DNA from 2 places in the Solibacillus sp. FSL R7-0682 genome. Region 1 is predicted to be linked to the other one. Evidence: a T-box and tRNA genes for the amino acid it is inferred to sense, from the RefSeq annotation. Region 1 holds a T-box; the other holds one or more tRNA genes.

Evidence for each region. The T-box of region 1 lies ahead of argS (arginine--tRNA ligase). A T-box ahead of a tRNA ligase gene usually reads a tRNA of that ligase, here a tRNA-Arg.
Region 2: it has a tRNA-Arg gene. The T-box ahead of argS (arginine--tRNA ligase) is inferred to sense a tRNA for this amino acid. The anticodon was not compared.

Annotation. Positions count from the first base shown of each region.
Region 1 covers NZ_JBBOUI010000001.1:483,897-488,320, reverse strand. The annotation lists gene MKZ17_RS02465 (methyl-accepting chemotaxis protein) at 1-697, opposite strand, end outside; gene MKZ17_RS02460 (hypothetical protein) at 740-1,450, opposite strand; gene MKZ17_RS02455 (hypothetical protein) at 1,476-1,835, opposite strand; cyclic di-GMP riboswitch class I at 1,938-2,023, opposite strand; T-box leader at 2,544-2,762, shown strand; gene argS (arginine--tRNA ligase) at 2,805-4,424, shown strand, end outside.
Region 2 covers NZ_JBBOUI010000001.1:313,421-317,844, forward strand. The annotation lists gene MKZ17_RS01610 (Tex family protein) at 1-952, shown strand, start outside; gene MKZ17_RS01615 (SprT family protein) at 1,046-1,516, shown strand; tRNA gene MKZ17_RS01620 (tRNA-Asn) at 1,665-1,739, shown strand; tRNA gene MKZ17_RS01625 (tRNA-Glu) at 1,742-1,816, shown strand; tRNA gene MKZ17_RS01630 (tRNA-Asp) at 1,849-1,924, shown strand; tRNA gene MKZ17_RS01635 (tRNA-Gln) at 1,929-2,003, shown strand; tRNA gene MKZ17_RS01640 (tRNA-Lys) at 2,009-2,084, shown strand; tRNA gene MKZ17_RS01645 (tRNA-Leu) at 2,138-2,223, shown strand; tRNA gene MKZ17_RS01650 (tRNA-Arg) at 2,237-2,313, shown strand; tRNA gene MKZ17_RS01655 (tRNA-Gly) at 2,334-2,407, shown strand; rRNA gene MKZ17_RS01660 (16S ribosomal RNA) at 2,603-4,154, shown strand.

The DNA.
Region 1 (4,424 bases):
TTTTTACAATATTCGCCACTTCTGAAGATGACTGACGCGATTGTTCAGCTAGTTTACGAACCTCATCAGCTACAACAGCAAATCCCTTACCGTGTTCACCAGCACGAGCTGCCTCAATAGCTGCATTTAATGCTAATAAATTGATTTGTTCAGAAATCCCTGTAATTACTTTAACAATTTTACCTATTTCATGAGACTTTTCTCCGAGGATTGTAATTGCACCAAATGTTGTATTAATTGTTTGATTAAATTGCTCCATTTTAACCATCGAATCTTTTATCTTTTCGTTACCATCCTGTGTCAATTCTAATGTAGTATTTGATTGTTCGGAAATCTGATTCGACCTTATCGATAGCTCTTCGATAGCCTCTGTCATATCTTCGATTGAAGTTGAACTCTCTTCCGTAGCTACTAATTGTTTTTTTAATCCGTTACCTACCTCATCGATTGCAGCTCGTACAATATCGGCCTTCTCAGCTGCGTATTCCCCGTGTTCGGTAAGGTTTCTACCTTTTTCATTAACATTTTTGGCAAACATATAGAAATTCTCTCGTACTTGATTTGCTGATATTTCCTTTTCTCCATTTGCTACCTCATTATTTATTTGAGCGTGGCGTTTAACAGAAAAATATCGGTAAGCAAAATACACAGATGTACATAATAAAACGACAATAATTCCTAGCATGACTACTTCCATGAAAAAATCTCCTATTCTACTAACTTTTTAATAATAAATTTTTTAAAACTCTCTTATAATGATATATGTTCCATCTGCTACTTCCTCTGGAATAATGTTTAATCTACTATTATCCTTATATTTATGAACAATATAGTTTCCTTCTAGATCCACATATTTCTTCAAACCATGATATTTTTCCATTACGCGGATTGATTTAGGGTTTGTTGCTTCTGCTAAAACAGCTTTTAAGCCTTGCTCAGATGCTCTCGTTATTAGTTTGTTTCCTAATTCAACAATAACTTCGTGACGTTCCTGTTCAGCAGTTACACCTAATAAAAATAAATGTAATAACTCCCCATCTTCTATATCTTTTCCGTATCGTTTTTTATAATCTTCAATAAAACGTTGATCTACATCTTCTAATGCATGTAAAATCACATTCATATCATAAAAAGATCCTTCAAAAACATCTTCTCCAATAATTTCAGGTGCATTTGTATCACCCGCAAGTACACCAACAACATTTTGATGATGATCTAGCGCAACTGCGCAATATCCTTGTTCCACAGTAGATTCTAAGTAATCCTTTGTGAAATGATAGAAATCTTCATATTCTAAATGTAAGCATCCAACCATTGGCTCTTGAATTAATCTTCCAGCAACCTCAATACCTACGAATGAGCGTGCTAAACAATCAGCTGCCTTATATACTAAATCTGTTTGGTCTTTTGTAATAATTTCATATGTATATAACTTCTGTGCTGTCTGCATATAATTTCTCCATTTCTCTATTAGACTAACGTGTACTTTCAATGAAAGTACCGACAAATTCAATTCGTTCTAAAACATTTCTTATTTGAACTTGGGCAATTTTAGATGAAGGCTTAATTATAAGTAAATTTTTAAAGCCTAATGAAGAATAAAATTTCATTGTTTCTTCAAGCTGAGGTACAACCTTAGCTGGAACTGGCGTTTGGTAAGTAGCATCAATAACAAAAGTATAATTTTGTCTCGAAACTTTATTAATTGTTTCTTGCAAGTCTACTAAATATTGCTCTGCATCATTCTCTTTTATTAATCCATGCACCTGTACGCGTAATTCTTTCTTTGTTTCATCAATTTCCATTTTATATTTCTTCTTATCTACAACTATCATCTCAAATCTCCTTCTCTATAATTTGACTCCTACATTCATCGTGTTTATGCAAAAGAAAAAGCTACTCCAATTAAAAAAGAATAGCCCAACAAACACGTTTATGTTGGCAACCCGACTATCATGACCCAATGGATTTTAGACTCGTAGCTTTGCGTCCCTACCTTTCGATAAGTTTGCCTTTTTCACTTTTTAAAAATAATACCAATTTCACTTATTTATATTACCATAATATTATAAATGACCTGTATATTTTTTTCTACACTAGTACTTTTCTCTAATGAATATTTGATGCATTCGATGATTTTTTGGTAATACCTAGAAGGAAGTTAACATGAACGTGTAAATTTATTATTCACGAGAAAAGAAGTTAATACGTAAAATTTAATATGTAAATTATTACCTATAACCTTAAATAGTAGTGTTATTAACTTTTTTGACTGTTCCTAATTAGTCCCTTCATTTATTTATTGTTATATAATGGAATTAATTTAATATTTAGGATTAAAGGATGAAGTGGGATAAGAGATTGGCCAAATTAGGGAATTAGTTACAGAATAATATTTACAAAATTTGTATATGTTGTAGCCAATGCCTACCCAGGGATGATAGCCAATACATCTCAGGAAAAGAGATTAAAGGAATGTTATCTCAACAATATTTGGATAACATTGACAACAATTAGGCTATCCAGTAATATTGTGTGAATACTTAAATTCTTAGAAAAAGAGAGTAGTTTATCGAAAAAGTTCAGCGAATTAGGGTTGGTGTGAGCCTAATCAATTTGAGGTAAGTGAAACGCACTTTGGAGAAGCATTCTGAATAAAGAAGGAATTGCCGGGGAGTCACCTCGTTAACAATTGAAAGGGGTCACTTACTATTTGTGGCAACTAGAGTGGTACCACGGGAATTATAGCTCTCGTCTCTATTATTTAGAGACGGGGGCTTATTTTTTTTAAGGAGAGATGCAAAATGAATAAATATTTAGCCCAGAAAATTGCGGAAGAGACAAACTATTTATTTCAGGCAGAAGCCATTGAAAAAATGTTAGAAAAACCAAAACATGATGAGCTCGGTGATATTGCTTTCCCATGTTTTCAATTAGCAAAATTTTTACGTAAAGCCCCTCCTATTATTGCTGCAGAGCTTGCTGAACAGCTTATAAATCCAGCATTTGAAAAAATCAACGTTGTAGGGGGATATATCAATTTCTTTTTAAATAAATCACAGGTTATGAACGAGATTATTCCTGTTATTCTAAAACAGCAACAAAATTATGGGCAAAAAGAACAATCATTTGAAAATGTTGTGATTGATTTTTCTTCCCCTAATATCGCCAAGCCATTTTCAATGGGACATTTACGCTCAACGGTAATTGGGAATGCACTAGCAAATATTTCCGAAAAGAACGGTTATGATGCAGTTCGAGTTAATCATCTAGGCGATTGGGGAACACAATTTGGGAAACTTATTGTTGCCTATCGTCTGTGGGGAGAAAAAGGAGCAATAGAAAAGGCTCCGATTAAGGAATTACTGAAGCTTTACGGAAAATTTCATGAGGAAGCCGAAAATAATGATGCCTTAAATAATGATGCACGTGCAGCCTTTAAAGCCTTAGAAAATGGTGATTTGGAAGAGAATTCTCTATGGAAATGGTTTAAAGACGCTTCTTTAGATGAATTCCAGTCTATTTATGAACTCCTGAATATCCATTTTGACACGTTTGAAGGTGAAGCATTTTATAACGATAAAATGGCCGACATCATTACACAGCTAAAGGAAAAGGAATTACTAAAACTATCCGATGGTGCCAATGTAGTAGAGCTTGATAATATGCCCCCTTGTTTAATTACAAAGCAAGATGGTGCTTCTTTATATGCAACCCGTGATTTAGCAGCTGCTTTTTATCGTCAAAAAACTTATAGTCCAAAAAAGGTACTTTATGTCGTAGGAAATGAACAATCTTTACACTTTCAACAGCTATTCCATGTATTAAAGAAAATGGATGCAAATTGGGCAGAGCATTTATCACATGTTGGTTTCGGTATGATTCTCAAGGATGGCAAAAAAATGTCTACTAGAAAAGGCCATGTCATTTTATTAAAGGATGTATTAGAAGAAGCAATAAACACTGCAAAGGGTAATATTACTGAAAAAAATCCTACCCTTCTAAATAAGGATGATGTCGCAAAAAAAGTTGGTGTAGGTGCTGTCATCTTTAATGATTTAAAAAATTATCGTTCGAATGATATCGAATTTTCGCTTGAGCAAATGTTACATTTTAAAGGCGAAACAGGTCCATACGTACAATACACGTTTGCACGAATATGCTCAATGCTAGAAAAAGCATCGTTGCAATATCATGATGACGTTATAAAAATAACACTTACCGATAACGCCTGGCCGACTGTTGTACTATTAGCAAACTATCCTAACATTATTTCAGAAGCATTTGAACAAATGGATCCATCTCTTATCGCAAAATTTGCCTTACAGTTGGCCAAGGCATTCAATAAATTTTATGCAACAACCAAAATATTAGCGCCGGATGACTCTATAAATAGTCGATTGGCATTGTGTAAGTCGACAAGC
Region 2 (4,424 bases), 170 kb from region 1:
GAATGAAGCAGGCGCATCTGTATATTCTGCATCAGAAACAGCTCGTTCGGAATTTCCGGATTTACAAGTTGAACAACGAAGTGCGGTTTCTATTGCACGTCGATTACAAGACCCGCTATCGGAATTAGTGAAGATAGAACCAAAAGCAGTTGGTGTAGGGCAATATCAACATGATGTATCACAGAAACAACTAGCAGAATCTTTGACATTCATTGTTGAAACAGCAGTTAACCAAGTTGGTGTAAATGTGAATACAGCATCCGCGTCATTATTACAATATGTTTCTGGGTTATCAAAAACTGTAGCAGATAATATCGTTGCAATGCGTAGTGAAAATGGTCAATTTACTTCACGTTCACAATTAAAGAAAATTCCTCGCTTAGGTGCAAAAACATATGAACAGTCAATTGGATTTTTACGTATTCCCGAAGCGAAAAATCCATTAGATGCAACAGGGATTCACCCAGAAAGCTATAAGCTAGCAGAAGCAATTTTAGAATTTGCTCATGTTACGAAAAAAGACGTAGGTACAGTAAAAGCTGAACAGGCGATTAGCCAATTAAGTTTGTCAGACTTAAGTAAAAGTCTAGAGGTTGGAGAAGTAACATTAAAGGATATCGTAGAAACATTAATGAAGCCTTCACGGGACCCGCGAGATGCGTTTCCACAGCCTCTCCTAAAAACAGATGTATTACAAATGGAAGATTTACAAGTCGGGATGGAGTTGCAGGGAACTGTACGAAACGTAGTTGACTTCGGTGCCTTTGTTGATATAGGTGTAAAGCAAGATGGTCTTGTGCATATTTCAAAATTACAAAAAGGTCGCGTAAAGCATCCGCTTGATGTGATTTCTTTAGGGGATATTGTAACAGTATGGGTGGAAAAGGTGGAAGTAAATAAAGGTCGTATTTCTTTAACTATGTTACCCCCTTCGCAACAAGAAAGCGTGTAAAGAAAATAGGTTTCCTCTATAATAAAAAGCACATGGCTTAGCCCATGTGTTTTTTACATAACTAGAAAGTTTTTAAGTAAAGGTGGGATGAATATGACAGATGAGCAAGTGCAAAAATTAGTAGAAGAACTCTCAATGCAATATTTTAATCGACCATTTCAACATAAAGCATATTTTAACAATCGTTTAAAAACAACTGGTGGTCGTTATATGCTAAACAATCACGATATACAATTAAATAAAACATTGTATGAACATTTTGGTATTGAAGAATTGCGCGGCATTATTTTGCATGAGCTTTGTCATTATCATCTACACTTATTAGGGATGGGGTATAAACACCGTGATGCTGATTTTAGAAAGTTATTGAAACAAGTCGGCGCTCCTAGATTTTGTGCGCGAATCGATCAACCGATCAAAAATGAAATAAAAAAAATAATTTATGTTTATCAATGTATCGATTGTGGGCAAGAATATAGGAGAAAAAGACGGATGGATGAAAAAAAATACTGCTGTAGTATCTGTGGAGGTAAAATTACGTTTAAACATAATGGAAAAGTATAAATAGTACTTGGACAATAGTGCAACATTGTATTATTTTGATGGAAATCCTACTTTTTATAAAAAAGTTATAAAAAAGTGTTGACGAACCTATATTAGGTGGCTATAATAATAAAAGTCGACAAGATGTTGACGATGAAATGAATGTTATTCCGAAGTAGCTCAGTGGTAGAGCAACCGGCTGTTAACCGGTTGGTCGTAGGTTCGAGTCCTACCTTCGGAGCCATTGGCCCGTTGGTCAAGTGGTTAAGACACCGCCCTTTCACGGCGGTAACACGGGTTCGAATCCCGTACGGGTCACCACTTAATCCTTTTAATAAAATAATGTTTACTTTGGTCCCGTGGTGTAGCGGTTAACATGCCTGCCTGTCACGCAGGAGATCGCCGGTTCGATCCCGGTCGGGACCGCCATTTTTGGGGTATAGCCAAGCGGTAAGGCAACGGATTTTGATTCCGTCATGCCTAGGTTCGAATCCTAGTACCCCAGCCATTTTCGAGCCATTAGCTCAGTTGGTAGAGCATCTGACTTTTAATCAGAGGGTCGAAGGTTCGAGTCCTTCATGGCTCACCAGTTTCATATTGACAATTCTTCTCAAAGGTGTATAATGAGAAAAGTCGGATGAAGCGGTCGTGGCGGAATGGCAGACGCGCTAGGTTGAGGGCCTAGTGGGGGCAACCCCGTGGAGGTTCAAGTCCTCTCGGCCGCACCAAGTAACATACCTTGCGCCCGTAGCTCAATTGGATAGAGCGTCTGACTACGGATCAGAAGGTTATGGGTTCGACTCCTGTCGGGCGCGCCACAATTTAAAAATAGTATAATGCGGGTGTAGTTTAATGGTAAAACCTCAGCCTTCCAAGCTGATGTCGTGAGTTCGATTCTCATCACCCGCTCCAAAAAAATATTTTAAAAAAGTTGTTGACATAACGGACTTAACGTAGTAATATTTTAAGAGTCGCTAACACGACAACAACATGAACCTTGAAAACTGAACAAGCAACGTTAATGATAACAAGCTTCTTAAATGAAGCAAAAATGATTTCAACTTAATTGTTGAATCGCTAGCAAAGCAAATGAGCTTTCAAACTACTTTTATGGAGAGTTTGATCCTGGCTCAGGACGAACGCTGGCGGCGTGCCTAATACATGCAAGTCGAGCGAATTGATTTGGAGCTTGCTCCAATGATGTTAGCGGCGGACGGGTGAGTAACACGTGGGTAACCTGCCTTATAGATTGGGATAACTTCGGGAAACCGGAGCTAATACCGAATAATACTTTTTGACACATGTCAGTTAGTTGAAAGACGGTTTCGGCTGTCACTATAAGATGGACCCGCGGCGCATTAGCTAGTTGGTGAGGTAACGGCTCACCAAGGCAACGATGCGTAGCCGACCTGAGAGGGTGATCGGCCACACTGGGACTGAGACACGGCCCAGACTCCTACGGGAGGCAGCAGTAGGGAATCTTCCACAATGGGCGAAAGCCTGATGGAGCAACGCCGCGTGAGTGAAGAAGGATTTCGGTTCGTAAAACTCTGTTGCAAGGGAAGAACAAGTAGCGTAGTAACTGGCGCTACCTTGACGGTACCTTGTTAGAAAGCCACGGCTAACTACGTGCCAGCAGCCGCGGTAATACGTAGGTGGCAAGCGTTGTCCGGAATTATTGGGCGTAAAGCGCGCGCAGGTGGTTCCTTAAGTCTGATGTGAAAGCCCACGGCTCAACCGTGGAGGGTCATTGGAAACTGGGGAACTTGAGTGCAGAAGAGGAAAGTGGAATTCCAAGTGTAGCGGTGAAATGCGTAGAGATTTGGAGGAACACCAGTGGCGAAGGCGACTTTCTGGTCTGTAACTGACACTGAGGCGCGAAAGCGTGGGGAGCAAACAGGATTAGATACCCTGGTAGTCCACGCCGTAAACGATGAGTGCTAAGTGTTGGGGGGTTTCCGCCCCTCAGTGCTGCAGCTAACGCATTAAGCACTCCGCCTGGGGAGTACGGTCGCAAGACTGAAACTCAAAGGAATTGACGGGGGCCCGCACAAGCGGTGGAGCATGTGGTTTAATTCGAAGCAACGCGAAGAACCTTACCAGGTCTTGACATCCCGGTGACCACTATGGAGACATAGTTTCCCCTTCGGGGGCAACGGTGACAGGTGGTGCATGGTTGTCGTCAGCTCGTGTCGTGAGATGTTGGGTTAAGTCCCGCAACGAGCGCAACCCTTATTCTTAGTTGCCATCATTCAGTTGGGCACTCTAAGGAGACTGCCGGTGATAAACCGGAGGAAGGTGGGGATGACGTCAAATCATCATGCCCCTTATGACCTGGGCTACACACGTGCTACAATGGACGGTACAAACGGTTGCCAACCCGCGAGGGGGAGCTAATCCGATAAAACCGTTCTCAGTTCGGATTGTAGGCTGCAACTCGCCTACATGAAGCCGGAATCGCTAGTAATCGCGGATCAGCATGCCGCGGTGAATACGTTCCCGGGCCTTGTACACACCGCCCGTCACACCACGAGAGTTTGTAACACCCGAAGTCGGTGAGGTAACCTTTTGGAGCCAGCCGCCGAAGGTGGGATAGATGATTGGGGTGAAGTCGTAACAAGGTAGCCGTATCGGAAGGTGCGGCTGGATCACCTCCTTTCTAAGGATTTTTCGGAATCATTCCCTTGGGGAATGAAACATTAACGTTTGCTGTTCAGTTTTGAAGGTTCATTCTTAAATGAATGGAATACTTCAAATTACTGCTTTATTTAATTGAATCCAAACTGTACTTGCTCCTGTCGCTAGCGCTTTCGTCGCAAAGCTGCATGTAGTAAATTCAGGGAAGGTATTCACGAAGTGAATGAAGTCAGTAGCTTTGTTCTTTGAAAACTGGATAAAACGACATTGAAAGCAATAAATCAAATTTCTA